2 regions of the Macrococcus armenti genome follow, and region 2 is predicted to be linked to the other one. Evidence: a T-box and tRNA genes for the amino acid it is inferred to sense, from the RefSeq annotation. Region 2 holds a T-box; the other holds one or more tRNA genes.
What was found. A T-box is a leader RNA that pairs with one kind of tRNA and senses whether it is charged. The one in region 2 lies ahead of serS (serine--tRNA ligase), so its partner is inferred to be a tRNA-Ser.
Positions count from the first base shown of each region.

Region 1 (16,416 bases), 600 kb from region 2:
ACAACTTCATGTTTAATTCCAAGTAACTTCAATTTATCAATCAGCATATATGCATGCTGCACGTTCACCTGTTTATCCTCTGTTCCATGAATCACCATAACAGGCGGACTATCTTTCGTAATTAACTCGACACCTTCTCGTCGGTCATATTCTGATTTTTTACTTATCGGTCCTACGATTCGTTTTAGCATACTGCGTAAATCCTGTCGTTCATCGTACATATAATATATACTCGACACGCCTCCCCATGTAATAAAGGATGTAACACGAGCTTCCTGATATGTCACGAGTCCTTGTATACCTCCACGTGAAAATCCTATAAAGTGTATCGGTACATCATATTTAGCGCGTAATATTCGTACAAGTGCATGTACATCTTCTCTATCGGCACCACCAAACTCATCTTGTCCGTTCTGATGCGTCCCTCTATAATATGGTGCTGCAACGAGTGTATCTTTATATGCAAATTGCATCAACCTCGTAGGTCTTACTGTCCCAACTGCCCCTTTTCCACCTCTTAAGTATATAATGATACGTTTCACATGTTTCGGTTCATAGATCATTGCTTTCACGATATATTCATCTGATTGATAGTCAAACGTCTCAAATGGTATTCCGTCAAATTGTGCGTTAATCTTTGTTCTATTGAACATCGTATTCCCCATCTTTCTGTAATACGTCTACGATATAGTTTATACAATCATCTTTTAGTATAAAGCTCTTATCATTATGTGCGACTTCATCGAGAGATGCGACAATTACTGGTCCGTTCGTCTCCATATAATCGTCCTGATATTCTATATGTTTAATCTGTGCGTAATACACGTCTTTTTTAAATGGTGTATTCGCATAAACTGTATATGTCCCGATATAGCGCATAGTATCTATAATCCCGCCTGTTTCTTCAAACAGTTCACGTTTCGCCGCTTCAATGGATGTTTCATTTTTTTCAACTTTCCCACCTGGAAACTCTACGCCACGAAATTTATTATGTGTGAGTAAGTATTTCCCGTTATAATTTGTTATGATAAGTACATGTTTATTATCGCTGTCTGGTCGTTCACCTAAAGTCAGTACGACTTTATTACCTGCATGATCATGAAATTCCATAGTTGTCTCCAATCTATTAATAATACGAGGTTATACAATGAAGAAATTTTCTTTAATTATATTTATTTTAGCATTAATTTTAGCAAGTTGTTCAACGAATGAAGAAGAAAAGGAACTGACAAATGATGAACTGTTATCAAAGCTTCAAAAACGCGTTAAAAAAACGGAGAGTTTAACGCTCCATAGCGACAATGAAACGATTACGACGTATGATAAATTCACGACGAAGTTCACGCAATCTACAAATTCTGAATATGATACAATTAATAAAAGTGCACTTAAAATTGAAGCTGAGTCAAATCATACGAAATACAATGTGAAATCTGTTATCTTTAATTTAGATAATGGTGACGTTACAACATATCCGAAAGCGAAGTATTTAAATTACCGTGCACGTAATGCAGATGTTGATTACTTCTCAAGTGTACAGTCACAAATTGTGAATTTGACTCATTTAATACAGGATGTTGTAAAGCCGACGATTGATGATGTAAAGCAAGAGGAACAATCGATATCTTATAAAGGAAAATCTAAAGCGTTACTCGCGTTATATCAATATGGATTTCATCAGTCAAGCATGAATCAAATTGAAATGTTTAATGATATTACCGATCTGACTGTTGAAAGCGGCAGTTATAATATAAGCTATAACGCACAATTTGAACCAACGTCCCTTAATTTTAAGCTGAAGGTTAAAGGTAAAATTAAGAATAAACCGGTGCAGATGATTATGAATCAAACGACGGATTATTCGAAGTTTAATCGCACGAATGTTCAAATGTACAAAGAAGAATAGAGGAATGTTATGAAACAATTATTATTAGCAATAATTAAGTTTTATCGTAAATTTATCTCGCCGATGACACCACCGGCATGTCGCTTTCACCCAACGTGTTCCCAATATGGATTAGAAGCAATTGAAACACATGGCGCGATTAAAGGCGGCTACTTAACAGTGAAACGCATACTAAAATGCCACCCATTTCATCCAGGTGGCTTTGATCCGGTACCACCGAAGAAAGATGTGAAATAATATGATAAAACGCTCGCTACGTTATTGTAGTGAGCGTTTTATAATGATTTCAGCCTTTCTTTCTGTACGACAGGCGGTGTCATCGTTAAGCAGCCGTCGTTTACGGTTTCCTGATATGTTGTAAAGTCTTGTTCAAAGTATGTACCGCGATTAGTAACGTCCGGCACTGTTCTAAACTGTTCTCCGAGCATTGCTGTCATATATTTACTGAGGCCAAATTCATACATACCGCCTGACACGTATGTCATTTGTTTTGGTAATGACTGAACTTTCGTAATACCGCCGATACGACTGTATTTAATGACCGCTGTTGACACACCGATATTACGAAATGTTTGTATTGTTTCATAATCTATTGCACTTTCATCGATAGCAAGTGGTATGTTTGGGTAACGTTTCAGTAATGCATCGTACAGTTTAATGTGCTGAAATGGTTGTTCGATATATAATATGTCGTATTGTGATAAAGTATTCAGTAATTCGAAGTGATCTTCCTGTAACAGTCCGTTCGCATCGATTACGATTGGTATATTGCTGGACTTACGTATCGTTTCTACTTGTTCAATAATGTTACGGTGCATCTTTAGTTTAATGCGCTTTGCGTCTTGACTGAATGAAAGAACACCTTGATGTAATGTCTCACCGATTGGTACGGTGACATTCTTTAATGTATTGAAATATTGATAGGCAATGATATCAAATGCACTACTTGCGTTCGGGGCATCTGTTTTTAAATAATGCTGTAATGCTTTAATTGATGGTATATCAATATGCTTTAAGTTATTAAAGATTACTTTACAGTTTTCAATCGACGTTGCAATCGTCTCGTAATGATACCATGGTGTCTCAAAGCTGTTCACTTCAGCAAAGTATTCCACACCGTCAATAACAACACCTACGACAAGCACTTTTCGTTTATCCATTTGTACGAGATTTGTCTTAATCGGTACTTTAAACGGTGCTTCATATGTATATAGATTAAGTTCTGTACATTTCATCAAACCATTCCTTCACTTTATGACGTGATACTTTACCGTTTGATGTGCGTATGAGTGCATCTGTTCTGACAAATTGTTTCGGATGCTTATATTTCGCAAGACGGTCATATAGAACATTTATAATCGCCTTATCCAGATCTTCATCCGCTTCATATACACAAACCGGTACTTGTCCCCACTGTGCATCACTTTTTGGTATAACAGCTACTGCATGAGCTTCTGTATTGTTTAATATGACTTGTTCAATTTCACTCGGATATATATTCTCTCCACCTGATATAATCAAATCTTTTCTGCGGTCTAATATATATAAGTAGTCGTCCTGTATATAACCGATATCACCTGTCATAAAGAATCCATCGCGAAATGCATCTTCGTTTGCGCTTTCTGGATATAAATAACCGTGCATTACATGCTCACCACGTACGCCTATTTCACCGATACCGTTCACACAGTCAAACAGTTTAAAGTTATGATTAACGCGTCCGACACTATTACGGGCTATAAGAATATCATCTGGCGTTGCTGTGAGCATTTGAGAGCATGTTTCGGTCATTCCAAACGACGTGTAAATTGGGATGTTACGTTTAAGGGATTGTGTTAATATACGTTCGTCCAGTTTCGCACCACCTATAAGAATTCCTTGTAGATGGTATGACTCAAGGCCGTGACGTAATAATCGTTCAAGTGTCTGAGGGACGAGTGATAGATGTGTTATATTATATGTTTTTAAGTCATTTATAATGCGTGATGCATTAAATCCATCGTGCAGCACGACAGTACATTGATTCATTACAGCGCGCAGTAATATGCTGAGGCCACTAATATGAAAGAGCGGCAATGTATCAAGCCATACGGACTCACTCGTATACGTAAACGTCTCTTTACAAATTCTAGCACTTGCCTCGTGGTTACCGTAAGTTTGTGGCACTGCTTTTTGTACTCCTGTCGTACCAGATGTGAACATGATGGATAATATATCATCCTTATTATTCTGTACTGGTGTATAAGATGTATGTGCACGTAGCGCATCGTTTACAAAATCATGCGTATTTATAGCGTCTATATTCATTTCTTTAGTCGTAAACAAAGCATCGACCTTTACTGACGCCATCTGACGCATAACTTCAGCGGCAGTCAGATGCTTATTGATCATTACAACCTCAGTCCCGGCAAGCATCGCCCCATGAATCATATACACATCATCTAATGTGTTCTCAGCCATTAATGCAATACGATCATAACGATGTAACGCATATGCAACTTTTAATGCATGTTGATAGAGTGTTAAATATGTAATTGACTTGTCGTTATAAATAATCGCTGTCTTATCCGGTGCTACTAACGCACATTCCTTCAGCCACTCCATGACTATCATCCTTTTGTATATAGATTAAAATATAAACTTGTAATCCGATAAATGGTGGAACTAATGTTGCCCCGTGCGGCAAAACCCGGATAACGCAGAAAACAAATAGCATTTTCTTAGCATTATCCGGGTTTTACTTTTAGTCAGAACTCATTCGTTCCAACCGCTCTTTATGGGAATTTCGGGAATTGATCAAAGTTCGGTTCGCGTTTCTCTTTGAATGCGTCACGACCTTCTTTCGCTTCATCACTTGTGTAGTAAAGTAACGTCGCATCTCCTGCGAACTGCTGTAACCCAGCTAATCCATCAGTATCAGCATTCATCGCTGCTTTTAAGAAACGTAATGCAGTTGGAGAGTGCTGTAGGATTTCTTTACACCATTTCACAGTTTCATCTTCAACTTCAGCTAATGGTACGACTGTATTCACAAGTCCCATATCCAGTGCTTCCTGTGCATCGTACTGACGGCATAAGTACCAGATTTCACGTGCTTTCTTATGTCCGATAATACGTGCTAAGTAACCTGAACCGTACCCTGCATCAAATGATCCTACTTTTGGACCTGTTTGACCGAAACGTGCATTATCTGCAGCAATCGTTAAGTCACATACAACGTGTAATACGTGTCCGCCACCAATTGCATAACCACGTACCATCGCAATAACTGGTTTAGGAATTACACGGATTAAACGTTGAAGATCTAAAACGTTCAGACGTGGAATATTGTCATCACCTACGTAACCACCATGGCCACGTACTTTCTGGTCTCCACCAGAACAGAATGCCATATCGCCTTCACCTGTTAAGATGATAACACCGATTCTTTGATCGTCACGTGCGCGTGAAAATGCATCGATCATTTCCATTACTGTGTTCGGCGTAAATGCGTTACGTACGTGTGGACGGTTAATTGTAATCTTACCGATTCCTTCGAAATATTCGTATTTAATTTCGTTATATTCTTTAATTGTTTCCCAAACTCTAGTCATGATTTTCCTCCTTGATAAACGATACTATTATTGTATCAAAAATTTGTGAATTCTCCACATGAATTGTATGCCCTACTTCAATTATTATATGTTCACTGTTCGCAATCATTGTATGCATGCGCTTTGCGATATCGCAAAACTTCTTATCGAGACTCCCGGTCAGTAGGAGTACTGGCTGTTTCAACTGGGATAAGTGTGGCCATAAATTTGGCTGCATACCTGTTCCGTAGTCTATTAATGCTTTTGCTACATATAATGGTTCGTGATTAAGTCGTGTATTGTGCTGTCTTAATGCAGCCGCTTCACATAATGGTCTGAATGTCTGAAAAAGCGGCAAACCTTCCCATCGTTTAATGAATGCATCATAGTCTATAATCATTGATGCTGCTTGTTTTAAATCATGTGCGATGCGTGCGTTTTTGTCATTGTCAGTTTCAAGTCCTGGTGTTGATGACTCTAAAATTAGTTTATGAATGTGTGACGGATAGTGAATTGCTGTATAGAGTGCAATACGTCCACCCATTGAATAGCCATATAAATAGACGTTGTTATACTTAAACTGCTGTATCGTATCAATCAATGCCTGACTTATATATTCAAAGTCCCACGTTGTGCTTAAATCATGCGTCTCTCCATGTCCCGGACATTCAATCAGCAGTATGTCAACTTGCTGACTTAAGTTTGAGATATATGGTGTAAATGTATCGACATTGCCGAGAAAGCCATGCAGCATGACGAGTACTTCGTCGTTGTCATGTGATATATGTTTATAATTCAACATTCAGTTTATCCTTTAGCGTACGTATTAACTGCTGATGCGCTAATAAGTTTTCATCTCGGTCTGTTATCACTTCTATAATATTCGCCCCACTGTCCGGTAATTTGAAGTCATCAAATACATTAAACTTATAATAATTAAAGTCATATAACTGCGCTGCATATTTAAAGTTTAAGTTCAGCGGTGTACCGAATAATCTTTCGAAGTACGTGTCGTTTTCTTTTTGTGGTAAGTAGCTGAATATACCGCCGCCATTGTTATTGAACACAACGATATTAATATCGAGGCTTTCTAACTTCTTCATGATGAGCCCATTTAAATCATGATAGAACGAAATATCACCGATAATAAGCGTCACTTTCTTATGAACGGCCATTCCCATCGCTGTACTTACAACGCCATCTATACCATTTGCACCACGATTGCAGAACGGTTTACCGCTAAATTGCGTAAAGAATGTATCACAGTCGCGTATCGGCATGCTGTTCCCTAAAAATATTACCGCATCGTCTTCAATTTGTTTGAAGATTTCATAAATCGCTCGACCTTCATCTGTAACAGTTTGCGTATGCTGATGAATCTGGTTGATGATTAAATCATTCATCGTCTGCCAGTATTTGAGCCATTCTTTATTGTCAGCTGGTTTCTCATCTGCTAACTGTCTGAAGAAATCATTCGCCGTCATCTCAATATATAAATCCGGTACTTTCGGGAATGTATCCGGCGTCGCACGGGACTGTACAAGCACTTGTGGTATATCGGTCTGTGCTAACCACGTATTAATTGGTTTAGACACAACTGCATGACCGACACGAATGACGTATCCAGCATGAATGTGCTCCAATGCTTTAAATGCGCTATCCCCTGTCGTAATGACATTCGGGTGTTTACTGTCACGCAACTGACTCAATGGATCTGCAATGATCGGAATGTTATGTATCGTTGAGAAGACGAGTAACTGCGTTAAATCTTCCTGCTGAGAATCACCTGCAATAATTAGCCCTCTGTTCAAGTTTAATACCGGACGCATAATATCTAAATTGAATGATTTTTGATACATGACGTTTGGAACTGGTGTATAACTTAATAAGTCTGTTCTCGTAACGTCCGGCATTAATGGTTCGCGAAACGGGATATTAAAGTGAACAGGGCCACGCATCGGCCCATTAAAATGTGTATGCGCCTGCTGCATTACGTGTTCAATAAATGTAATCGTACCATCACTACCATCTGCAATCGGGAAATCACGTTCATACATCACGAAATTCTGGAACATGTTCACTTGATTAATTGCCTGTGGTGCCCCTACGTTGCGTAATTCATGCGGTCTATCACTCGTTAATACGACGAGTGGCAGGTGACTGATATATGCTTCTGTGACAGCAGGCACGTAATTACTTGCAGCTGTCCCGGACGTACATAAAATCGCAACCGGTTTATTCGTCGCTTTAATTAAGCCAAGCGCAAAAAATGCAGCACTACGTTCATCCGGATGAATGTATGTTGTAATACGTTCATGTAACTCACAAGCAATCGCAAGTGGCGTTGAACGTGAGCCAGGTGATATTACAACTTCTTCAATTCCATAATCACGCAGGCGCTTCACAAGATGGAACACTTGCGTCGTTAGTGCATCATTCATTATGTGTCACTCCTAACATTTGTAACATCGGTTTAAACTTTACTTCCGTTTCATATACTTCACTTTCAACTTCACTATCTTCAACGATACCGCAACCGGCAAACAATACCGCTTCGTTACGTTCAATTACCATCGAACGTATTGCAACGATAAATTCGCCATTACCGTCTGCATCAACATAACCGATCGGCGCACCATATAACCCACGACGCTCTCCTGCCTGCATAATATATTCTGTTGCCTGCACTTTCGGATAGCCGCCTAATGCTGGTGTTGGATGCATCGCGTGTGTTACACGTAACGTACTTCCAGTCTTTAATTTTGCTTTTATCGGTGTATATAAATGATACAGAAATTGATTTTCCAGTATTTGAGGATGATCTTTCATCGTAATATCACATACGTACGGAATCAAATCGTCCTTTATACTATCGACGACGATTTTGTGCTCAATTAAGTTCTTCTCATCTGCCAAAAGTTTTGCTTTCGCATCGTCTACAGATTTCGACATCGTACCTGCAATCGCATTTGTATATAAATATGCACCATTGACCATAACGAGCTGTTCAGGTGTTTTAGATATAAACGTCTTACTGCCTGATTCCATAACGACTAAATAACTTGCTTCATGATTGAGCCTTGCTCTATCAATTAGAGCTTCTACTTGAATCTCTGCATCCATCTCAATACGACGTTTACGTGAAAGCACAACTTTATTGAATGCACCGGATTTCATTTGTGCAATTGCATGTGCGGCATTATGTCGGAATAAATCAAGATTGATATCTTCACACTTTACGGTTTGCGCTCTGCTTATCACACTTTCACCTTTTATATGCATTAACGCATCAATCACACGCGCTTTATCGATCGAGGCATCCGTAAAGATAATCCATGATGCACTTTCTTCTATTATAATTTGTATTTTCGGAATGATGAAATGGCTCTTATGGAATGTACTGAAATCTACACTATCATCCTCATCGAAATAAAAACCACCGAACAATTTCAAGTGCAGTTTATCATCACCAAACACTTCACTGTTATGCACGAATGACTGATACACCTTTTCAACACCATCCGGATCAATCGTATCTCGTTTAATCAGCGATTGAATGCCAATCCCGATAATTTTCAATGATTTATCTTTATTAATATATAAGTAACGTTCCCCTTTATAATCGGCGAAATAATTAAAGATATCCACTTCATTTGTGCATCCTTCATAAGGATACTGATATATCGCCCTTACTAAATCTTCTGGCACAAAAAACACTTCTTTCTCCTACGAAATAATATCATTACTATTTTACCATTATTCTATAGACTTATGACAATTTATATACTTATTGACGGAATAGCGTTTTATGCATAAAATTTAATCATCACATAATAAATGAGGTATGAAAAATGTCGGAACACTTACAGACTCATGCAGGGTTTAAAAAGTACTATCACCTAATGCGTCCACATACACTAACAGCAAGTTTTGTACCGGTACTTGTCGGTACAGCATGTGCGAGATACTTTACTGAAATTCGCATGGATTTACTAATTTTAATGCTTATCGCGTGTTTACTTATTCAAGCTGCGACGAATATGTTCAATGAATATTTCGATTATAAACGTGGCCTTGATGATCATACATCTGTCGGCATCGGTGGTGCAATTGTACGTAGCGGTATGTCTCCGAAATCTGTTTATAACTTAGCAATTGCATTTTACGTTATCGCTGCGATAATCGGTATATATATTTGTGCAAATTCATCATGGCTTATACTGCTTGTTGGTTTAGTATGTATGGCAGTTGGTTACTTCTATACTGGTGGACCTATTCCAATTTCATGGACACCGTTCGGAGAAATATTCGCAGGTTTCTTCATGGGTTATGTCATCATTATGATTACGTTCTACATTCAGACAGGTCACTTACATGCTTATCCTGCAATTGCGAGTATCCCGATTTCCATCAACATCGGAATGATTAATATGGCAAACAATATTCGTGACCGCGTGAAAGATAAAGAAAGCGGCAGAAAAACTTTCGTTATTCTAGTCGGAAAAACAATTGCAATTTATACGATGGCTGCACTTTATTTATTAAGTTTCTTAGCCGTTTTCTATTTAGTATTTACGAAGCCATATGGCTCACTGTTTATGCTATTAATATTACTCAGCTTCAACTTACCAATTAAAGCAGTACGTCGCTTCCTGCATGGTAATACGCCAATCGAACTTATGCCAGCTATGAAAGTGACTGGACAATTCAATACCGTATTCGGTTTACTCTTTGCAATCGGTTTATACCTTGCAGGTTTAACAGCAATATAAAGAAGGTGTGCTCAATTGAGCACACCTTCTATTTATTATGCATGTTTAAAAAATTCATTTAAACGATTTACAACTTCCTGTGCATCTTCAGCAGTAACAGCTTCTTTTAAACCAGCCTGGTTTAAATCGATTGTATACTGCTCTTTAATATAATGAACAATGATGTTGCTGCCGCTTACTTCATATGAAGATGGTTCAATTTCGTGCGTTTCTGCTTCGCCATGTGTTTCTCTGTACTCATGACCAAATTGGCCAAGCTTTAATTCTGCATATGATACAAGTTTATCAATATTTGCCATAATTATCCCCCTAATGCGTTTCAGATATTTTAATTCTAATAAATTGTGTCATCTGTGGCAAGTCATCGTTATTAATCAGGCGAATTGTATATGACTTATCACTTAAATATTCACGCTGCACTTTAAGAAATAAATTACCCATACCATCTTCCTGCTTTTCGAAATCCACATCTTCAACATTATGATACGGAATAACATCATACAGCTTACGCTTAGATTTCGGTTTACTATGAATCAGTACAATGCGATCATGCATTAATATGACTAGTCCTGATTGATTTAAGTTAATCTGGCTATAAGAAGCAAAGTAAATCAATTCTTTATTTTTAATATCATTACAGATGACTTTTAATAACTTAATAAAGAAGCGGCGTTCTGACTTTTTAATTCTTTTAAATATTTTAGAAAAACGCTTATATCTTACAGGATAATTTAATTCTGTTAACACTTTTCTCGTTGAAACTTTGTCTCTCATAACATCACCTTGACCGTTCTATAGTATTTAAATTTATTATAGCGATAATCATGTAATACGCAATAGCGCACTACATTTTATGCGTAGCAGGCTTCACCCATATTTCTATCAGACGTTTCGTTACAGGCATAAACCTTTGAATCATCGGTCCAAGCATAAATGTGATAAATAGCGTACCTAAAGAAACAGGACCACCTAAAAGCCATCCGGCAAACATAACGATTACTTCCATTAACGTCCTTGCTGTACTTAAACTTAGGCCTGTTTTATCAATAATCAGAAGCATAAACGTATCTCTCGGACCAGCACCGAGCTGCGGTGTAATATATAATGCAATACCGAACGCTAATATTACAACACCTGCAACATAAACGATTAACTGAAACCAAAAACCGTGAACTTCCGGTAATATATAATTAAAAATATCAATAAACATACCAAACAAAAACATGTTCATATAAACACCCATCTTCGGTAATGTTTTCGTCACAGCAACCGTAAATAATATTATTGAAATGCCGACGATAATACTCCACAGGCCAATCGATAAGCCAAACTGTTTCCATAAACCATAATGAAAAACATCCCAGCCACCTAAACCAAATTGCTTTCCTCTAATCGTTAATGCAACACCAAACCCCATAACTAAAAGACCGATTACAAAAAACATCCATCGCATTTTATATTGTCCAATATACATATCATTATCCCTCTCAAAATAACGTGATATCGTACTTATATCGTGCATCGTTACCATTAATATAATATTACACAAAAACATACAAACCGAACAGTGCCGTTCAACACAGTTCGGTTTGAATGATAAAACAAAAATATTAGCGGATCGTGAGGGATTCGAACCCTCGAAACGCAATTATACGTTTACACACTTTCCAGGCGTGCTCCTTCAGCCAACTCGGACAACGATCCATGTACATGAAAATAAATCAAATCAAAATAAAAAATCAGAAGCGATATTTCACTTCTGATTGTATGACCCCTACGGGATTCGAACCCGTGTTACCGCCGTGAAAGGGCGGTGTCTTAACCGCTTGACCAAGGGGCCTGAATGGCTCCACAGGTAGGACTCGAACCTACGACCGATCGGTTAACAGCCGATAGCTCTACCACTGAGCTACTGTGGATAAAATGGAGCGGGTGATCGGAATCGAACCGACAACATCAGCTTGGAAGGCTGAGGTTTTACCACTAAACTACACCCGCTTAATCAATGGGGCGACTGATGGGAATCGAACCCACGAATGTCGGAACCACAATCCGATGCGTTAACCACTTCGCCACAATCGCCTTACATAATAAAAGATGGCTCAGGACGGAATCGAACCGCCGACACAAGGATTTTCAATCCTTTGCTCTACCGACTGAGCTACTGAGCCATACATGGCGGTCCCGACGGGAATCGAACCCGCGATCTCCTGCGTGACAGGCAGGCATGTTAACCGCTACACCACGGGACCACTTAATAATTGCGGGAGGCGGATTTGAACCACCGACCTTCGGGTTATGAGCCCGACGAGCTACCAGACTGCTCCATCCCGCGATAATAATAAATTGTGTCTCAAAATCAAGTACTTATATAATATATCATTTTAATTTTATGAATGCAATATTAAAAAAGTGTAAATAACCTCTTAATATGGATTAATATAATAAAATATAATAACATCATCATTTCATCCAATTATGACATTTTTGTTTTCTCAATTAAAAATAAAAAAATAAGAACAAGGCGATTGCCTTGTTCTTCATAACGGAGATGGAGAGATTTGAACTCTCGCGCCGGTTACCCGACCTACACCCTTAGCAGGGGCGCCTCTTCAGCCACTTGAGTACATCTCCATGGCTCCACAGGTAGGACTCGAACCTACGACCGATCGGTTAACAGCCGATAGCTCTACCACTGAGCTACTGTGGATCAATTAGTGAACAAATACTATTATATCAATTCAGCATGAATGGTCAATACTTTTAGCAAATATTTTTATGCTACTTTTACACTATCCTTATAATAATGAATACAGCGAGAGTATTTCAACAAGTTTCGGGTTAACTTTCCCGTCTATTTCCCCTTTCGTAATACGTTCCTGCTTCTTTAATTTATTGCGCAATGAATATTCCAGCTTAATTGTATTGATAAATTGTGAGTTAAATACATATTTACTTATTGGTAATGATATTTCCGTTCTATCGTCAAAATATACGATTGTATCGAAGTAATCTCCATCTTTGTATCCATCTACATATTGCAGGTTAATCCAGCTTTGCTCTTTAGAGCGATCGCTATGTGTCGGGAAAAAATAAGCATCACTTTCTGGGTTCACCGCTACTGGTGGTTTAGTCGTTATATTGGCAATGAGTTTCGTTGCGAGTTTTCTGTTTTCATATGATGAATGATAAAACAGACATGACGCTTCTATTATTTGTATCGGTTTCTCTTCTACTATAAATGGTGTTTCATTAAATTCACCGACTACGGACCAATGTTTTTTCTTCTCAAAGTGACATTTTATATACATCGTTTTATCTGTAATGATATATTTCGCCATATTTGTCTCCTTTTTTAACGAATGTTAACTTAATTATAGGTGATTCCAATTAACATTTGTTAAATCGAGATAAGATTTTAAAAAATTTACATTATTTTAGCGTTCTTATTTTTTATTCAATATTTTTTAATTATTTGTTGTTTTTGTTGTTGTTTTTAGCTTTTTATATTTTTATTGTTTATCAGTATGCGTTTTAGGTTATAGTATCATATAATAATTTTAATTTTCAGAATTATATTGCAATTTGATTTGTTATGTTTTATACTCTTTATTAATCATTTGTTATTCATTTTATATTTTTTATTTTAAAATTTAGGGGGTCGTTCATATGAACAATTATCAGGCACAGTTAAATGGTTTAGAAACGTTCGTATCAAACTTAAACAATCTGTATATTGAACTCATCATTGACGACGCAATTAAAGCTCAGAAAAAACGTGATTTAACTGCTTTAATTGACGATGCTTTATTACAAAATGATGCACAGGCGTTTTATCAGTATACGAATGAACTTAAGCAGCTGGAGGAATTATAAGTGTTTACTTACATAATAAAATGAGCGTACATTCACGGTAATCCATGAATATACGCTCATTTTTGTTTTATTTATATTGCGATTAAGCTTAAAAATTCTTCTTTCGTCACCCTACCGAAATAATGTGCGAAATCAATTTTCGCGAATGTATCTGCTATTGATTGCTTCTGATGTGGTAAACCTTTTAACATCTCTTCGATATGTGCTATTTCACCGACACCGAAGAAATCTCCGTAAATTTTAACGTCCTGCATGATGCCGTGTCGTACATCTATCTTAAGTTCGAGCATACCTCCAGGAAACTTCTGTTTTACTTCATAGTTATACTTCGGATTCTTACCATAATTCCAGTCAAAATTGCGATATTTCTCGTTGCTTAACGCTTCGATGTTCTTCCAGTCTTCATCTGTTAATTCATATGTTTCAACGTTGTCTCCTTTGAATATTGAACGGAGTAACGTTTTCTTAAACGTTTCCATATCCATCGGCGCATCAAGAAACTCCTGAATATTGGCAACACGTGAACGAATAGATTTAATGCCTTTCGTTATCAATTTCTTCTCGTTAACACTTAAACTCTTCACAACTTCTTCTATATCGCTGTTTAACATAAGAGTACCGTGGCTGAACATTCTGTCACCAGACTGGAACATTGCGTTTCCGGAAATTTTGCGTTCACCTACTTGTAAGTCGTTACGGCCACTCATTTCTGCCTCAACACCTAATGCGTTTAATGCTTCTACTATTGGCATCGTAAACTTCTTAAAGTTATGGAAACTATCTTCATCTGCCTTCGTTACAAAGCTGAAGTTTAAATTCCCAAGATCATGATATACCGCTCCGCCACCTGATATACGGCGGACGACATGTATATGATTATCATCTACATAAGACTGATTGATTTCAGCAAATGTGTTCTGATTTTTTCCGATAATAATTGATGGTTCATTTACATAGAATAGAAAGTACGAGTCATCTTTCGGTAACTGTTTGAGTACATACTCTTCCATTGCAAGGTTAAGCGTCGGATCTGTGATGTTGTTATTATGAATAAACTTCATATGGACCTCCTGTTAACGATGCGCAATTTTCAGTGCTGCTTTTTGTGCCTGAGCGATACAGTCTGGTAATCCAACTGCTTCAAATGATGCACCTGTAATGACAAGGTTCGGATAATGTGTTGCAATATAATGCTGAATTGCATGTATTTTGTCGATATGTCCTACTTCGTATTGCGGCATACTGTTCGGTAATTTCGTAACGATTGAAAATTCCGGCTCTCCTGAAATATCCATCATTTTATCCAGATCTTTGCGCGCAAGTTTTACAATTGTTTCATCATCATTTTCATTCACTACATTATCTCCAGGTCTGCCAACATAAGCTCTCAGCAATGTTTTACCTTTCGGTGCTGCATGTTGCCACTTCTTATCCGTCCACGTACATGCTGTTATAACTGTATCTGAATTACGCGCGATGACAAACCCTGTTCCATTCGCTTTATTGTTCACCTGGCTTTCATCAAAAGCCATTACAACTGTCGCGACACTTGTTGTTTTCATCGTCTGGAAGTAATCCAGCGGTCCATCATTAAACCAATCTTTAAATACTGTATGCGGCACTGTAACAATTACGCTATCGTAATGATGTGTTTCTCCATTAATTGTAATCTCATAACCAGAATTTGTCTTCTTTATTGCCTGCACTTTGTTGTTATATTTAATTTGTACGCCACGTTCCGTTACAACTTCAGCGAGTCGCTCAATAAAACTTTCAAGTCCATTCTTAAATTGTCTGAACTGTCCAGTTTTTGGCCCTTTACTGTTAATTTTCTTACGATTTGCACGCATCCCTTTAATTAAGCTGCCATGCTTTTCTTCCGTCACTTTAAAGTCCGGGAATGTTGATTTTAAGCTTAATTTATCGATATCTGCACCGTAGATTCCTGACATTAATGGTTCTATTAAGTTTTCAAGTGTTTCATTACCGAGACGGCGTCTGAAAAATGCGCCAACAGATACGTCCGGGTTCATCGGTTTCGGTTTAATTACATAATCCATCGCCGCGCGTAACTTCCCGATTGGTGAAATTAAACGGGTCGTAATAAACGGGCGAACTTCTGTCGGGATTCCTAATATTGCGCCACCTGGAATCGGATATAATTTATTTTTTGCATAAATGTAAGACTGCCCTGTATTGTTAATGACGAGGTCATCTTTCATGCCGATTTCTGTAGCAAGTTCTGTCATAATTTTCTTGCGTCCTAAATATGATTCAGGACCAAGTTCTA
Region 1 is NZ_CP083608.1:1,609,912-1,626,327, forward strand. It holds gene LAU42_RS08445 (alpha/beta hydrolase family protein) at 1-653, opposite strand, end outside; gene ytkD (RNA deprotection pyrophosphohydrolase) at 643-1,110, opposite strand; gene LAU42_RS08455 (hypothetical protein) at 1,148-1,906, shown strand; gene yidD (membrane protein insertion efficiency factor YidD) at 1,916-2,143, shown strand; gene LAU42_RS08465 (enolase C-terminal domain-like protein) at 2,182-3,141, opposite strand; gene menE (o-succinylbenzoate--CoA ligase) at 3,122-4,510, opposite strand; gene menB (1,4-dihydroxy-2-naphthoyl-CoA synthase) at 4,681-5,502, opposite strand; gene menH (2-succinyl-6-hydroxy-2,4-cyclohexadiene-1-carboxylate synthase) at 5,492-6,280, opposite strand; gene menD (2-succinyl-5-enolpyruvyl-6-hydroxy-3-cyclohexene-1-carboxylic-acid synthase) at 6,267-7,919, opposite strand; gene LAU42_RS08490 (isochorismate synthase) at 7,912-9,186, opposite strand; gene LAU42_RS08495 (1,4-dihydroxy-2-naphthoate polyprenyltransferase) at 9,330-10,250, shown strand; gene LAU42_RS08500 (hypothetical protein) at 10,286-10,549, opposite strand; gene LAU42_RS08505 (PH domain-containing protein) at 10,560-11,024, opposite strand; gene LAU42_RS08510 (YczE/YyaS/YitT family protein) at 11,095-11,724, opposite strand; tRNA gene LAU42_RS08515 (tRNA-Ser) at 11,865-11,954, opposite strand; tRNA gene LAU42_RS08520 (tRNA-Glu) at 12,019-12,090, opposite strand; tRNA gene LAU42_RS08525 (tRNA-Asn) at 12,095-12,169, opposite strand; tRNA gene LAU42_RS08530 (tRNA-Gly) at 12,175-12,248, opposite strand; tRNA gene LAU42_RS08535 (tRNA-His) at 12,257-12,332, opposite strand; tRNA gene LAU42_RS08540 (tRNA-Phe) at 12,349-12,421, opposite strand; tRNA gene LAU42_RS08545 (tRNA-Asp) at 12,427-12,502, opposite strand; tRNA gene LAU42_RS08550 (tRNA-Met) at 12,512-12,585, opposite strand; tRNA gene LAU42_RS08555 (tRNA-Ser) at 12,797-12,884, opposite strand; tRNA gene LAU42_RS08560 (tRNA-Asn) at 12,886-12,960, opposite strand; gene LAU42_RS08565 (competence protein ComK) at 13,049-13,591, opposite strand; gene LAU42_RS08570 (IDEAL domain-containing protein) at 13,920-14,126, shown strand; gene LAU42_RS08575 (lipoate--protein ligase) at 14,198-15,187, opposite strand; gene hemY (protoporphyrinogen oxidase) at 15,200-16,416, opposite strand, start outside.
Region 1: it encodes a tRNA-Ser, which carries the amino acid that the T-box ahead of serS (serine--tRNA ligase) is inferred to sense. The anticodon was not compared.

Region 2 (16,416 bases):
GGATTTAAACGTGCCTTAACACGTGTTATTAATAGTTACGGTGTTAAAAACAAACTTATTAAAGAAGCGGATGAGAAATTATCTGGTGATGATGTTCGTGAAGGGATTACCGCAATTGTCTCAATTAAACACGGGGACCCTCAATTTGAAGGTCAGACGAAAACAAAGCTCGGAAATACAGAAGTACGTCAGATTACAGATAACTTGTTTGCAGAGAATTTTGAACGTTTCTTATTAGAAAATCCGCCAATCGCACGTATTATCGTTGAGAAAGGAATTATGGCATCGCGTGCACGTCTTGCAGCGAAAAAAGCACGTGAAGTGACGCGTCGTAAGTCAGGACTTGAAATTTCAAGTCTTCCGGGAAAACTTGCAGACTGTTCAAGTAAAGACCCTTCTATCAGTGAGTTATACATCGTTGAGGGAGATTCTGCCGGTGGTTCAGCAAAGTCAGGTCGTGATTCGAAGACACAGGCGATTTTACCATTACGCGGTAAAATACTAAACGTTGAGAAAGCAAGATTAGATCGCATACTTGGTAATAACGAGATTCGCTCTATGATTACTGCGATGGGAACAGGTATCGGTGGCGAGTTTGATATTTCAAAAGCACGCTACCATAAGATTGTTATCATGACCGATGCCGATGTAGATGGTGCGCATATTAGAACGTTGTTACTTACATTCTTCTATCGTTTTATGCGTCCATTGCTCGAGGCAGGTTATGTTTACATCGCACAACCCCCTTTATACAAAGTTGAGCAAGGTAAGAAGAAATACTATGTATATAATGATCGTGAATTAGAAAAATTAAGAAATGAATTGCCAGCGACACCGAAATGGCAACTTGCACGTTATAAAGGTTTAGGAGAAATGAATGCAGATCAGTTATGGGAGACAACAATGAATCCGGAAAATCGTTCGATGTTACAAGTGACATTAAGCGATGCAATCGAAGCGGATGAAGTGTTTGAAATGCTGATGGGTGACGTTGTTGAGCATCGTCGTACATTCATTGAAGAGAATGCAGAATACGCAAATGTTGATGCATAAAGATTGTACTTTAAGGAGGCGCCATCTATGGCTTTAGACCATGATTCAAAATTGAAGGAGCAAAATATAGTTAAAGAAATGAAAGATTCATTTCTTGATTATGCAATGAGTGTCATTGTATCGCGTGCATTACCAGATGTTCGTGACGGAATGAAACCCGTACATAGACGTATATTGTATGGTATGAACAATCAAGGGATGACACCTGATAAACCATATAAAAAGTCAGCACGTATCGTTGGGGATGTAATGGGTAAATATCACCCACATGGTGACTCATCAATATATGAAGCAATGGTACGTATGGCTCAGGACTTCAGTTATCGCTATATGTTAGTCGATGGTCAAGGAAACTTCGGCTCTATGGATGGTGACGGAGCTGCAGCGATGCGTTATACAGAAGCGCGTATGTCTAAAATTGCAATGGAATTAATGCGTGATATTAATAAAGACACGATTGATTTTACAGATAACTATGACGGTAATGAAAGAGAACCTGTAGTATTACCGTCAAGGTTCCCGAATTTACTCGTAAATGGTGCATCAGGTATCGCGGTTGGTATGGCGACAAATATTCCGCCACATAACTTAACCGAAGTCATTAATGGTGTATTAGAGCTCAGTAAAAATCCGGACATATCAATTCCGGAATTAATGGAATTTATTCAAGGACCGGACTTCCCGACTGCAGGTCTCATATTAGGACGCAGCGGTATTCGACGAGCATATGAGACAGGTCGTGGATCTGTTATCATGCGTGCAAAAACATTAATTGAAACACGTCCGAACGGTAAGGAAACAATTATTATTACTGAAATTCCTTATCAGGTGAATAAAGCGAGACTCGTTGAGAAAATTGCCGAACTTGCCCGTGATAAAAAAGTAGACGGCATTACGGATTTACGAGATGAAACGAGCTTGAAAGAAGGCGTTAGAATTGTTATTGATGTACGTCGCGATGCAAATGCGAGTGTCATCTTAAATAATTTATACAAGCAGACGCCGCTACAAACATCATTTGGAGTTAACATGCTCGCTTTAGTGAATGGTAAACCACAAGTTTTAAATATTAAACAAGCAATTTATCACTATTTAGAGCATCAGAAGACAGTTGTACGCAGAAGAACGGCTTACAACTTAAAGAAAGCGGAAGATCGTGCACATATTCTTGAAGGGTTAAGAATTGCGCTTGATCATATCGATGAGATTATTGCTTTAATCAGAGCTTCAAAGAACGATGCTGAAGCGTTACAAGGTTTACAGGAACAATTTAAACTATCTGAACGTCAGGCACAGGCAATTCTTGATATGCGTCTACGTCGATTAACTGGTTTAGAACGCGACAAGATTGAAGAAGAATACCAGGACTTATTAAAGTATATCGATGAATTACGTGCAATTTTGGCAGATGAAGAGAGACTTCTTCAAATTATTCGCGATGAACTTATTGAGATTCGTGATAAATATGGCGATGCGCGTCGTACTGAAATTGTAGCAGGTGGCTTAGAAGATCTTGAAGATGAAGATTTGATAGACGAAGAAAATATAGTTATTACATTAAGTAGCAATAACTATATTAAACGTTTACCTGCTTCAACTTATCGTGCACAGCATCGTGGAGGACGTGGTGTTCAGGGTATGAATACTCTGGACGAAGATTTCGTAAGCCAGATGGTTACGACATCAACACATGATAATGTGCTGTTCTTTACGAATAAAGGCCGTGTCTATAAAGTGAAAGGTTATGAAATTCCTGAACTTTCAAGACAATCTAAAGGAATTCCAATTGTAAATGTAATTGAGTTAGAAAAAGGCGAATCTATTAGTACGATGATAGCTGTAAAAGATTTAAATCGTGAAGATGCATTTATCGTCTTTGCTACGAAAGAAGGATTAGTTAAACGTTCTAATTTAACACACTTCTCTCGCATTAATAAAAATGGTAAGATTGCCATTAACTTCAGAGAAGATGATGAATTAATCGCTGTTCGTTTAACGGATGGTAACAAACAGCTGATTATCGGTACGAAACATGCTTCGCTTATCCGTTTCGATGAAAACACTTTACGCCCATTAGGCCGCACTGCAACTGGTGTTAAAGGAATTACACTTCGCGAAGGCGATGAAGTAATCGGTTTAGATGTTATTGAATCTAACGATGAACACGAAGTGCTGATAGTTACGGAGAATGGTTACGGTAAACGTACAAAAGAAAGTGAATACAGAATTTCTAACCGTGGTGGTAAAGGAATTAAGACGGCAACAATTACTGAGAAGAACGGTAACCTTGTATGTATTACGACCGTAAAAGGTGACGAAGACATTATGATCGTAACAGATCATGGCGTTATTATTCGACTGGATGTCACTGAGTTCTCTCAAAATGGTCGTTCAGCTCAAGGTGTAAGATTAATTCGACTGGATGAAGGACAATTTGTTGCTACTGTCGCTAAAGTGGAAAAAGAAGAAGTGATGGATGCGGATAAAGAACCAGGAGAAGTTATTGCAGAACAAGGTGCAGATTTGACTGAAGTAGCCAAAGAATCGATTGATGAAACTATAGAGGTTGAAGATGGTCATATGATGGGAACCGTTGATGTGTCAGAGCAAAATCCATTGGAACGTTCTGGATTTGAATCAATATATAATGACAGTGAAGAATAAAAATATGAAATAAAATTTCTTAACTATTAAAAGTTTCAAAACTTTTAATAGTTATTTTTTTATTAAAAACCCTTTATAAATAGTATTTTATTTAAAAATATATTTCTCATTTTAATTATTTGCTATTGAAAATATTTAGTAATATTATAAAAATATAATACAAAGCATAAAATTATATTTAGGAGAGATAATGATGAAAAAATCTGGTGGAGATTTATTTGTTGATACTCTAATTAATCATGGAGTAACTCATGTTTTTGGTATTCCAGGAGCTAAAATTGATAAAGCATTTGATGTACTCGAAGATAGAGGACCGAAAATTATTGTGACACGCCATGAACAAAATGCGGCTATGATTGCACAAGGTATAGGGCGTATTACTGGTAAACCTGGTGTTGTTCTTGTGACAAGCGGGCCAGGAGTAACGAACTTAACTACTGGACTGATTACTGCAAATTCAGAAAGTGATCCGATTGTAGCCATTGGTGGTAACGTAAGACGAGAAGATAGTTTAAAACGTACACATCAATCACTTGATAATGCTGGATTAATGAAGCACGTTACGAAATATTCTGTAGAAGCTCAAGATGCAAAAAGTATTTCTGAGGCAGTGACGAATGCATTTCGTGAGAGTGTCGAAGGCCGCAAAGGTGCAGCATTTGTAAGCATTCCTCAAGATGTTATTTCTGATGATAATATAGAGGGTGAAGCTATTAAAGTAAAAGAAGCTCCAGTCCATGGACCTGCACCAGTTCACGAAATTGATGCGTTGGTTGAACGTATTAAATCAGCAAAATTGCCTGTACTTCTTTTAGGAATGAGAGCTTCTTCTGAAGCATGTACAGCATCCATTCGCGAATTACTCTCAAAAACGCCGATGCCAGTTGTAGAAACGTTCCAGGGTTCTGGTATTCTATCTCGTGAATTAGAACATAATTTCTATGGGAGAATAGGTTTATTCCGCAATCAACCTGGAGATGAATTATTAAAACAAGCTGACTTAGTGATCACCGTTGGATATGACCCTATTGAATATGATCCATTCATCTGGAATGCAGAAAATGAAAAAACAATCATTCACATTGATGAAGTACAAAGTGATATTGATAACAACTATGCACCAGTCACTGAATTGATTGGTAATACACCTTTAACAATTCAACGTTTGAATGAAAAACTTCAAAAAGATGATGTCGAATTAGATGACACAACTAAAGAAATATTAGAAAAAATTCAAACGTTAATTGAAAAAAAATATGAGCTTCCTGAAAACTATAAAGACAGTGAAAAAGTTAATCCTAGACATATTGTTAAAGCAGTACGCGATATAATTGATGATGAAACAACTGTTACTGTAGATGTAGGTTCACTCTATATCTATATGGCACGTTATTTCAGAAGTTATGCGCCAAGACATCTGCTCTTTTCAAATGGAATGCAGACGTTAGGTGTTGCTCTACCTTGGGCTATTGCCGCGTCTATTGCACGTCCTGGTAAAAAAGTAGTTTCGATGGCAGGAGATGGTGGTTTTTTATTCTCAGGACAAGAATTAATAACAGCAGTTGAAATGAAAGCCCCGATCGTACAATTAATCTGGAACGATGGCTACTATGATATGGTTAAATTCCAGCAAGAAGGTAAATACGGCAAAGGTGCAGCCGTTAGATTGCACCCAGTGGATTATGTGAAATATGCTGAATCTATGGGTGCTAAAGGATATCGTGTGAACCATGCTAGTGAATTAGAAGAAATTCTAGAAAAAGCAATGCAAGAAGAAGGACCAGTTGTAGTAGATATTCCTGTAGATTACAGCAATAACTCTAAATTAATGGCAGAGCTTTTGCCTGATAGCACAAACTAAGGAGGAACTTATGAATCATTTATATCAATATTCAACCATGGGTGCATTAGTTGGTGGTTTGTTCGAAGGTACGTTTAAGATGTCAGAAGTACTGAAATCAGGTAACTATGGTATTGGCACGATGGACGGTCTAGACGGAGAATTGGTTATTCTTGAAGGTAAGTCCTATCTCATAGAAAGTACTGGAAATATACGAGAGGTGGATGCTGAAGAGCGCACACCTTTTGCGAGCATGATTGAATTTAAACCTACACATACATTAAATTATAAAGAAGTATTAAATAAAGAACAGATGGATGAAATTATCCTAGAAGAAATACAAGGGATGAACTATTTCCATGCGGTTAAGATTACAGGTAAGTTTAAGCTTATCAAAGCACGTGCGGTAAAAAAGCAGAAGAAACCTTATCCGAAATTAGTAGAGGCAGTAAAAGAACAGGGATACTTTGACTATACAGACACTACTGGAACATTGTTTGGTTTCTATACACCACACTTCATTCAAGGAGTTGGTGTTGGTGGCTATCATGTCCATTATCTGAGTGATGATGGTAAAGAAGGTGGCCATGTATTTGATTATGAAATCGAAGATGTATCTGTAGAGATGGCATTAGCAGAAGATTTAATATTAAGGATGCCAGAAACAGAGACATATCGCAAGAATGACTTGAACAACCCTGACATGCTTAAAGATATAGAGGCAAGTGAATAATAATTATAGAAGAGGATGAGGCATTATGCCTCATCCTCTTCTAATTCTTTCATCATATAAGGTAGCTGATCAATAATAGCAGAAGGTGGTACTACATACATATCACGAGCAAGTTTATCTCCTATAAGGCTATGGATATAAACAGCTTGCTTTATCGCTTCCTCTGTGTCGAATTGTCCGATAAAGCTTGAAATGATGCCTGCCAATGCATCACCCATACCTCCTGAAGCCATAGCGGGATCTCCTACTGTAATCTTATAATCACCGCTTTTAAGGTATAGTTCTGTTTCATGTTGTTTCAATATAACATGTGCTCCAAATTCATTAGCTTTTATTCGATTGAGTTCTGGTGTCTGTTCATCTATACTAATGCCACTGATACGCTCCCACTCCATCTGATGTGGCGTAAGTATTACATTACATTTAGGAAATGGATGTTTTAGTTTGCTTAAAATCGTTATTGCGTCTCCATCAATAATCAAGCTCTGTTCTTCTTTAATATGTTGAAACAGTAGCGTCAGAACATTATTTCCTTGGAAATCTAAGCCGAGTCCTGGTCCGATGAGTATACAATCAGCATTTTCGATAAGTTTTGTTAAACGTTTAATGTCGTTAATATCTGAAACCATAGCTTCTGGGCAACGGGAATGCAGAGCAGTATGATTTGAATGATGGGTAGCTACTGTTGTTAATCCACCACCGCTATATACACATGCACGAGCAGCGATCATAATAGATCCGCCCATATTTTGATTACCACCGATGAGTAATATACGTCCGTAATCTCCTTTATGACTATAAGGTTTACGTTTAGGTATACGTATTTCATTGATTAACTGCATAACCATTCTCCTTTTATGTTTCAATGTCCATATTACTATAACAGATATAGTTGAAATTCTGAAATGAATTTGATAATATGAACTTAAATTCAAATATATTATTTGTCTGTATGGGATAAGTAATGAATACATTTAATATTAGAGACGTAATGGTTGGTGAAAGTTACGGGATGTATTGATGAAATTCTACCCATTGTGTTCATGACAAATCGGTTTAACCGTTATTTAATTGAGAGAATAGTCGTAATGGCTATTAATTAGGGTGGCAACGCGTAAATACCACGTCCCTTTTAAGGGATGTGGTATTTTTTTGTTACCCATATATAAAATATGAGGAGGCAATACAAATGTTAGACATTAAATTATTTAGAACAGAACCAGAATTCGTTAAGAAAAAATTAGAAATGCGTGCGATTGATGCTTCAATCGTTGATGAAATTTTAGCACTGGATGCAAAGTCTCGTGAACTTACTGCACAAACAGAAGAACTAAAGGCTAAACGTAATAAAGCGAGTGAAGAAATTGCACAGAAGAAACGTAATAAAGAGAATGCAGATGATGCAATTAATGCAATGCGTGAAGTAGGAGAAGAAATTAAATCAATTGATACAGAATTAAACGAAGTATCTGCAACTTTAAGAGATAAACTTGTACGTCTGCCGAACTTAGTAAGCGATGAAACGCCATTTGGGAAAGATGAAGATGAAAACGTTGAAGTGAAAAAATGGGGTACACCACGTACGTTTGACTTTGAAGCGAAAGCACATTGGGATATCGTTGAAGATTTAAATATGGCGGATTTTGAACGTGCTGCTAAAGTTTCAGGAGCGCGCTTTGCGTTCTTAACGAAAGATGGTGCACGTTTAGAACGTGCATTAATGAACTTTATGTTAGACACACACCGCGAAAACGGATACGAAGAAATGGTAACACCACAATTAGTAAATGCAGCTTCTATGTTTGGTACTGGCCAACTTCCTAAATTTGAAGAAGATTTATTCAAAGTTGAAAAAGAAGGTCTATATACAATTCCAACTTCAGAAGTACCATTAACAAACTTCTATCGTGATGAAATCTTAACAGATGATTTGCTACCGACGAAATTTACAGCGATGACTGCATGTTTCAGAAGTGAAGCGGGTTCAGCAGGTCGTGATACACGTGGTTTGATTCGTATGCATCAGTTTAATAAAGTAGAGATGGTACGCTTTGAGCGCCCTGAAGATTCTTATGCTGCATTAGAAGATATGACACGTTCAGCTGAAAGCATTCTAGAAAAGCTGAATATCCCTTATCGTACAATCGCATTATGTTCTGGTGACATTGGATTTGGGGCAGCGAAAACTTACGATGTTGAAGTATGGTTACCTAGCTATAATGCATATAAAGAAATCAGCTCTTGCTCTAATATGACGGATTTCCAGGCACGTCGTGCTAACATTCGTTTTAAACGTGATAAAAATGCAAAGGCTGAACTTGTGAACACATTAAATGGTTCAGGTCTTGCGGTAGGACGTACATTTGCTGCAGTCGTAGAGAACTATCAGAATGAAGACGGATCAATTACAGTACCAGAAGTATTAGTTCCATATATGGGCGGACAAACAGTAATTAAATAATTGGCTGAATCATCCCGTTAAGTAAATATGCTTAACGGGATGATTATTTTTATAGTCATTATAATTGAATATGTTAAATAAAAGGTGTTAACATCTAATTATCAGAATAAAAAGATTTTTAATAATATAATTATTATAGTTGCATATACTTTTTATATTTGATATATTAAGTATAACAACAGAACACATCATTATTGATATGTTCAAATAATAAATTAAAAAGGTGGAAATTAATTATGACAAATTTTCAATTAGATAAAGCACATAGTAGTATCGAGTTTTCAATTAAACATTTAATGGTATCTAAAGTTAAAGGTGAATTTACAGAATTCGATGGTGAAGTGACAGGGGATATTAATGACTTATCTTCATTACAAATTAAAGGGTCGGTAAAAGTTGACTCAATCGATACAAATAATGCTGACCGCGACGGACATTTAAAAACAGGTGACTTCTTCGAGGCAGCAACTTACCCAGAGATTAAATTTGTTTCTAAATCAGTTAGTGAGAACAAAATTACAGGTGATTTAACAATTAAAGATCAAACGCATGAAGAAACATTTGATTTAGAGTTCAACGGTGTCCACAAAAATCCAATGGATGGCAGTAGTGTCACAGGCTTTATCATTAATGGAACTGTAAATCGTGAGAAATATGGTATGAACTTCAATCAAGCATTAGAAACTGGCGGTGTAATGCTTGGTAAAGATGTTAAATTTGAAGTAGGTACAGAGTTCAGAATTGAAGAATAATAACGAATAAACAGAGCATCGTTTTTAGAATATCTAAAAACGATGCTCTGTTGTTTTGTATTTGCAGATTAAATTGAAAAATTGAGTCTTTTTCAATAAAGTTGTAAAATAGAGTAGTTATAGAAATATTCTTAGTTGAGAAAGTGAGTCGTTATTTTGAAGATAGATTTGAAAAAAACGTTGATTACTACTGTGTTAATGTTACTGGCGACATTACTGATTCACGTCATGCCTGTACTCTGTTTAATTATCGTACCATTTTTACTGATACCGACTGTAACGTTATATTATCATGATAGAAACAGCTATTATGTTATGAGTGGTATCGTTTTATTTACAACATTGTTTACTTCAATATTTGCGATGCAAGTAATGCTGAGTACGATTTTTGGCGCATATATCGTGGCACAATTATTATTAGAAAGAACGTCGAAAGAACGCATTCTGTATGTCCTTACAGGTTTTTATGCAATTTATTCGTTAATTTCTATGATCATATTACAGCTTACAGGAATAATGCCGAAGTCAGGTGCAATATTTGGTCCTGTTATTGATACATATTCTAATATTCTGATGAAAGAAGTTGAGCGCGGGACAATAACGAAAGATTATGCAGATTTAGTTTTATCAAGTACAGATGCAATAATATTGCAGATACCAGGATTACTGATTTTCTTTTTATTTTTACTCGCACTTATACAACTCGTTATTACGCTGCCTTTAGTAAGAAAATTTAAAGTATCAACGCCTGACTTCAGGCCGCTATATATGTGGCGCATTCCAAAGTCAGTACTGTATCTGTACTTTTTAACATTATTAGTATCGTTGTTTGTAACCGAAAGTGACGTCGTGCTGTTAGGCATAGTCACAAACTTTAAGTATGTGTTAGAATGGATTATATTCATACAAGGATTATCGCTCTTCAGCTACTTTATGAAAGTACGAAGAACGCCTACAGTATTAAACATTTTAATATACATATTTGCATTTATATTCTCACCAGTGACACAAATCTTTGGGATGATAGATATGATATTGAATTTAAAATCTAAAATAAAACGTAAGTAAGATTATAAATTTATCGAAGAGGTGTCAAAATGAACAGGAAGTATAACAGACAGACATTAATGATTCCTTTTATCGTGATGAGTGTGCTCGCACTTATCGTGACCGGAATACTGTATACGGAGAATGTCATGTTAGCTTTAGTTGCCGGATGTATTATATTCATGATGATATGTGTTTCTTTTATTTATATGAGACGTATCATACATGGAAATGAGGCATACATTGCACACTTATCAACAGTGATTGGTAATGGTAAGAAGTATGCGATTAGTGAATTGCCGATAGGTGTTTTATTGCTGGATGATAATGAGCGTATTGAGTGGCACAATCACTTTATGAACGAAAAAATAAGTGAGCCGATTATTTCAGAATCTATTCACGATGTATTTCCAAACTTACTTAATCAACTTAAAGTGAGTGGCATTAACGAAGCAAATGCGCATTATAAAGACTTTAAGTTTAAAGTCATGTACTCAGAAAAAGATAATGTACTTTATTTCTTTGATATTACGGATAAAGTGGAAACGCGTCAGCTATTCGAAGATTCTAAACCTGTAATTGGTATTATGTTCCTGGATAATTTTGATGAAGTTACTCAGAACATGACAGATGCGCAGCGAACAGAAATTAACAGTTTAATGTCTATGGAAATTAATAAGTGGGCAGAGATGAATAACGTTTACATTAAACGATATCAGTCAGACCAATTTATGATGTTCTTTAACCAGAAGATTCTTCATAAAATCGAGGAAACTAAGTTTAATTTATTAGATAATATTCGAGAAAAGAGCCGCGAAATTAAAACGCATATTACATTGAGTGTCGGTATAGGTGAAGGTGCAGATAACTTAATTGAGCTTGGGACGTTGGCGCAATCAAGCTTAGATTTAGCGTTAGGCCGTGGTGGTGACCAAGTTGCAATTAAGCACACGAACGGAAATGTAAGGTTCTATGGCGGAAAAACAGATCCTATGGAAAAAAGAACGCGCGTAAGAGCACGTGTAATTTCTCATGCCTTAAAAGATATTCTCGTTGAAGGTGATAACGTAATGATTATGGGGCACAAGCGACCAGATATGGATGCGATAGGTGCCGCAATCGGTGTTGCCAGATTTGCTAAAATGAATAATTTAAAGGCGAATATTATACTAAATCCTCACGATATCGATGATACATTATCACGTGTGATGAATGAAATTAGAGAAAAGCCAGAGCTGGATGAAATATTTATTACTTCAGAAGAAGCATGGAATTTAATGACGAAACGTACAACTTTAGTTATTGTTGATACACATAAACCAGAAATGGTTATCGATGAAAGTATATTAAATAAAGCTTCACGTAAAGTAGTAATCGATCATCACAGACGTGGAGAAGAATTTGTTTCAAACCCATTGCTCGTTTATATGGAACAGTATGCAAGTTCAACGGCAGAACTTGTTACTGAATTACTTGAATATCAACCAACTGAGCATAAGTTAACGCGACTTGAAGCGACTGTAATGCTTGCAGGTATTATCGTGGATACGCGCAATTTTACATTACGTACGGGCTCAAGAACATTTGACGCAGCGAGTTTCTTAAGAAATCATGGTGCGGATACGATATTATGCCAGCATTTCCTGAAAGATGATATGGATACGTACATTAAACGCTCAGAAATTATTCAGACCGTTGTTCTTGAAGAAGATGGTATTGCGATAGCACATGGGCCTGATGATGAAGTAATCCATCCTGTTATCGTTGCGCAAGCGGCAGATCAGCTGCTTAACATTGAAGGTGTCGAGGCATCATTCGTAGTAGCGAAACGTAAAGACAATGTTGTCGGAATATCTGCACGTTCATTAGGTGAAATCAACGTACAGCTTGTAATGGAAAAAATGGGCGGTGGCGGTCATTTATCTAATGCAGCAACACAAATTGAAGATATGACGGTTGAAGAAGTTATCGGTCAACTGAGAAACATTATTCATGAAGAAGAAGGAGAGGAATAAGATGAAAGTTATATTTACACAAGATGTTAAAGGAAAAGGTAAAAAAGGTGAAATTAAAGAAGTGCCTGTAGGATATGCGAATAACTTCCTGCTAAAAAATAAATTAGCTGTTGAAGCGACACCAGGTAATTTAAAACAGTTAGAAGCACAGAAGAAAAGAGTAGAAGCAGATAAACAGCAGGAGCTTGAAGATGCACAGGCATTAAAAGAAAAATTAGAAACACTTGAAGTAAAAGTGACTGCAAAGTCAGGTGAAGGTGGCCGTTTATTTGGTTCAGTCAGCTCTAAACAAGTTGCTGATGCATTAAATAAACAACACGGTATTAAAATTGATAAACGTAAAATGGATTTACATGATGGGATTAGAAGCTTAGGCTATACAAATGTACCAGTTAAATTACATAACAAAGTAAGCGGGACATTAAAAGTACATGTAACTGAAGCGTAATAGATAAGGAGGATAATATGGCAGATTATCTTGAAGGTAAGAAACTCCCGTTTAATTTAGTTGCGGAACAGTCCGTTTTAGGCGCTATCTTTATTGATAATGAAGTATTATCTTCCGTTCTAGAAGTACTCGTTCCCAGTCATTTTTACAGACAGGCACATCAGCATATATTTGAAGCGATGATGACGCTATCTGAGAAAAATGAAATTGTTGATATTGTAACAGTTGCAGATCAATTGACTTCTGAAGGAACATTAGAAGCAGCTGGCGGTGAACTGTACTTAGTTGATCTTGCAAGTATTGTACCAAGTGCACGAAATGTAGATTTTTATGCTGACATCGTATACAAAGATGCAATCAAACGTCGTTTAATTCATACGGCAGATACAATTATGGCGGATGGTTACAACGAAACACTTGATTTAGAAACATTGCTTTCAGATGCAGAGAAACGCATAATGGAAGTTTCGACGTCGAGAGGATCAGAGGGCTTTAAGGAAATTAAAGATGTATTAACACAAGTCTTTAACAATGCTGAAGAATTGGATAAAAACCAGGGCCAAACGCCGGGTATACCGACAGGTTACAGAGACTTAGACCAGATGACTGCGGGGTTTAACAGAAATGATCTGATTATTATTGCGGCACGTCCATCCGTTGGTAAAACAGCCTTTGCACTTAATATTGCGACACAAGTTGCAACGCATGACCGTGGAGATGAAGTGCCATACAGTGTTGGAATCTTTAGTCTTGAGATGGGTGCAGATCAGCTTGCAACACGTATGATCTGTAGTACAGGCAATGTTGATTCGAATCGTCTTAGAACAGGGACGATGGATGGCGATGACTGGAATAGATTCACCGTGGCAGTAGGAAAACTCTCTAAAACAAATATATTTATTGATGATACACCAGGTATTCGTATTACAGATATACGTTCTAAATGTCGCCGTTTAAAGCAGGAACATGGTCTTGATATGATATTAATTGACTACTTACAGTTAATTCAAGGATCTGGCAGCCGTTCAAGCGATAACCGCCAGCAGGAAGTATCAGAAATTTCGCGTATGTTAAAAGCACTCGCAAGGGAATTAGAATGTCCGGTTATTGCATTATCACAGCTATCACGTGGAGTAGAGCAAAGACAGGATAAACGTCCGATGATGAGTGATATCCGAGAATCTGGATCGATTGAGCAGGATGCGGATATCGTTGCGTTCTTATATCGTGATGACTATTATAATCGCGGTAATGGTGAAGAAGGCGAAGAAGCGGAAATTGATGCGGGTGCACAAGATGAGAATGGTGAGATTGAAATTATTATCGCAAAGCAGCGTAACGGTCCGACAGGTACTGTTAAACTTCATTTCTTAAAACAGTACAACAAATTTACAGATATTGATTATGCACATTCAGATGTATATTAATTAATAAAATGAATAAAACAACTAAGAACCGTACAATAAACTATAGTGTAAGTTTATTGTACGGTTTTTAGTTGTTATTAGCCATAACATGATTCACATAGTTTGTGAAAAAATAAAATTATTTTTGACTAAATATTAAAATATATTATGAAAAACATTGAGGAAACAACTGTTTCCAATATGTATCATATTCACATATCCTATATGATTAATATGACATAGAAAAAAGTGTATATTTATTAATGTTCGTTTTTTAGTTGATTTTTCATAATTTCATTGTTAAAATGTTTAAGGTTAGTGAACAAAATTTGGAGGTGCACTCATGTCATCAATCGTAGTTGTTGGGACTCAATGGGGAGACGAAGGTAAAGGTAAAATCACGGACTTTTTAGCAGAAGAAGCAAACGTTATTGCACGTTTTTCAGGTGGTAATAACGCAGGACATACAATTAAATTTGATGGAGAAACATACAAATTGCATTTAGTACCATCAGGTATCTTTTATTCAGATAAATTATCTGTTATTGGAAATGGTGTTGTAGTAGATCCTGTTGCATTATTAAAAGAATTAGATGCACTGAATGCACGTGGTGTGAAAACTGATAACCTACGCATTTCAAACCGTGCACAAGTTATTTTACCGTATCACTTAAAACAAGATGAATTAGAAGAAGAAAAACGTGGTGATAATAAGATTGGGACGACGAAAAAAGGAATCGGACCAGCTTATGTAGATAAAGCACAACGTATTGGTATCCGTATGGCGGATTTACTTGATAAAGAAACATTTGAAACAAAATTAAAAGAAAACTTAGCAATTAAAAACGAAATGTTTGAGAAGTTATTTGATGCTGAAGGTTTCAAATTTGAAGATATTTTTGAAGTATATTTTGCTGCTGGTCAACGTTTAAAAGAATATACAGTGGATACTGCAAAAGTATTAGACGATGCATTTATGGCAGATGAAAAAGTATTATTCGAAGGTGCTCAAGGTGTAATGCTTGATATCGATCACGGTACTTATCCGTTCGTTACTTCAAGTAACCCGATTGCAGGTAACGTAACAGTTGGTACTGGTGTAGGTCCAACGTTTGTAGATAAAGTTGTTGGTGTATGTAAAGCTTACACATCACGTGTAGGTGATGGACCATTCCCAACTGAATTATTTGATGAAGATGGTCATCATATTCGTGAAGTCGGTCGTGAATACGGAACGACTACAGGACGTCCACGTCGTGTAGGTTGGTTTGACTCTGTTGTATTACGTCATTCACGTCGTGCGAGTGGTATTACGGACTTATCTATTAACTCTATTGACGTATTAACTGGCTTAGAAACAGTTAAGATTTGTACAGCTTATGAGTTGGACGGTAAAGAGATTACAGAATATCCAGCGAATTTAAATGAACTCAATCGTTGTAAGCCAATCTTTGAAGAGTTACCAGGATGGACTGAAGATGTAACATCTTGTAAGTCTTTAGATGAACTTCCTGATAACGCACGTCGTTACTTAGAGCGTATTTCTGAGTTATGTAACGTAAAAATTTCTATCTTCTCAGTAGGACCTGATAGAAATCAGACCAACCTTTTAGAAAACTTATGGGTAAAATAAGAGGTAGAGAACTAAGATAAATAATAATGCACGAAAACATTCAATGTTTTCGTGCATTTTGTTATTAATGAATATCTCTTTTCTTAAATCTTCCGCCTTTAACTTCGGATACATTACCAATTGCAACAAATGCATTTTCATCGTAATGATTAACGATATCTTTAAGCTTAAACTCCTCTAGACGTGTAATGATACAGAAGATAACTTTCTTATCATCGCCTGTATATGCACCTTCACCTTTCAAATATGTTACACCACGTCCAAGGCGATCATTAATTGCGCTACCGATCTCTTCATGTTGATCACTAATAATCCATACCGATTTAGATTCATCTAAACCTTGCTGTACGATGTCAATTGTTTT
Region 2 is NZ_CP083608.1:8,493-24,908, forward strand. It holds gene gyrB (DNA topoisomerase (ATP-hydrolyzing) subunit B) at 1-1,053, shown strand, start outside; gene gyrA (DNA gyrase subunit A) at 1,081-3,717, shown strand; gene alsS (acetolactate synthase AlsS) at 3,911-5,578, shown strand; gene budA (acetolactate decarboxylase) at 5,589-6,290, shown strand; gene LAU42_RS00065 (NAD(P)H-hydrate dehydratase) at 6,314-7,132, opposite strand; T-box leader at 7,230-7,424, shown strand; gene serS (serine--tRNA ligase) at 7,480-8,751, shown strand; gene LAU42_RS00075 (YceI family protein) at 8,988-9,503, shown strand; gene LAU42_RS00080 (DUF2232 domain-containing protein) at 9,672-10,571, shown strand; gene LAU42_RS00085 (DHH family phosphoesterase) at 10,601-12,565, shown strand; gene rplI (50S ribosomal protein L9) at 12,567-13,013, shown strand; gene dnaB (replicative DNA helicase) at 13,031-14,440, shown strand; gene LAU42_RS00100 (adenylosuccinate synthase) at 14,763-16,052, shown strand; gene LAU42_RS00105 (YitT family protein) at 16,117-16,416, opposite strand, start outside.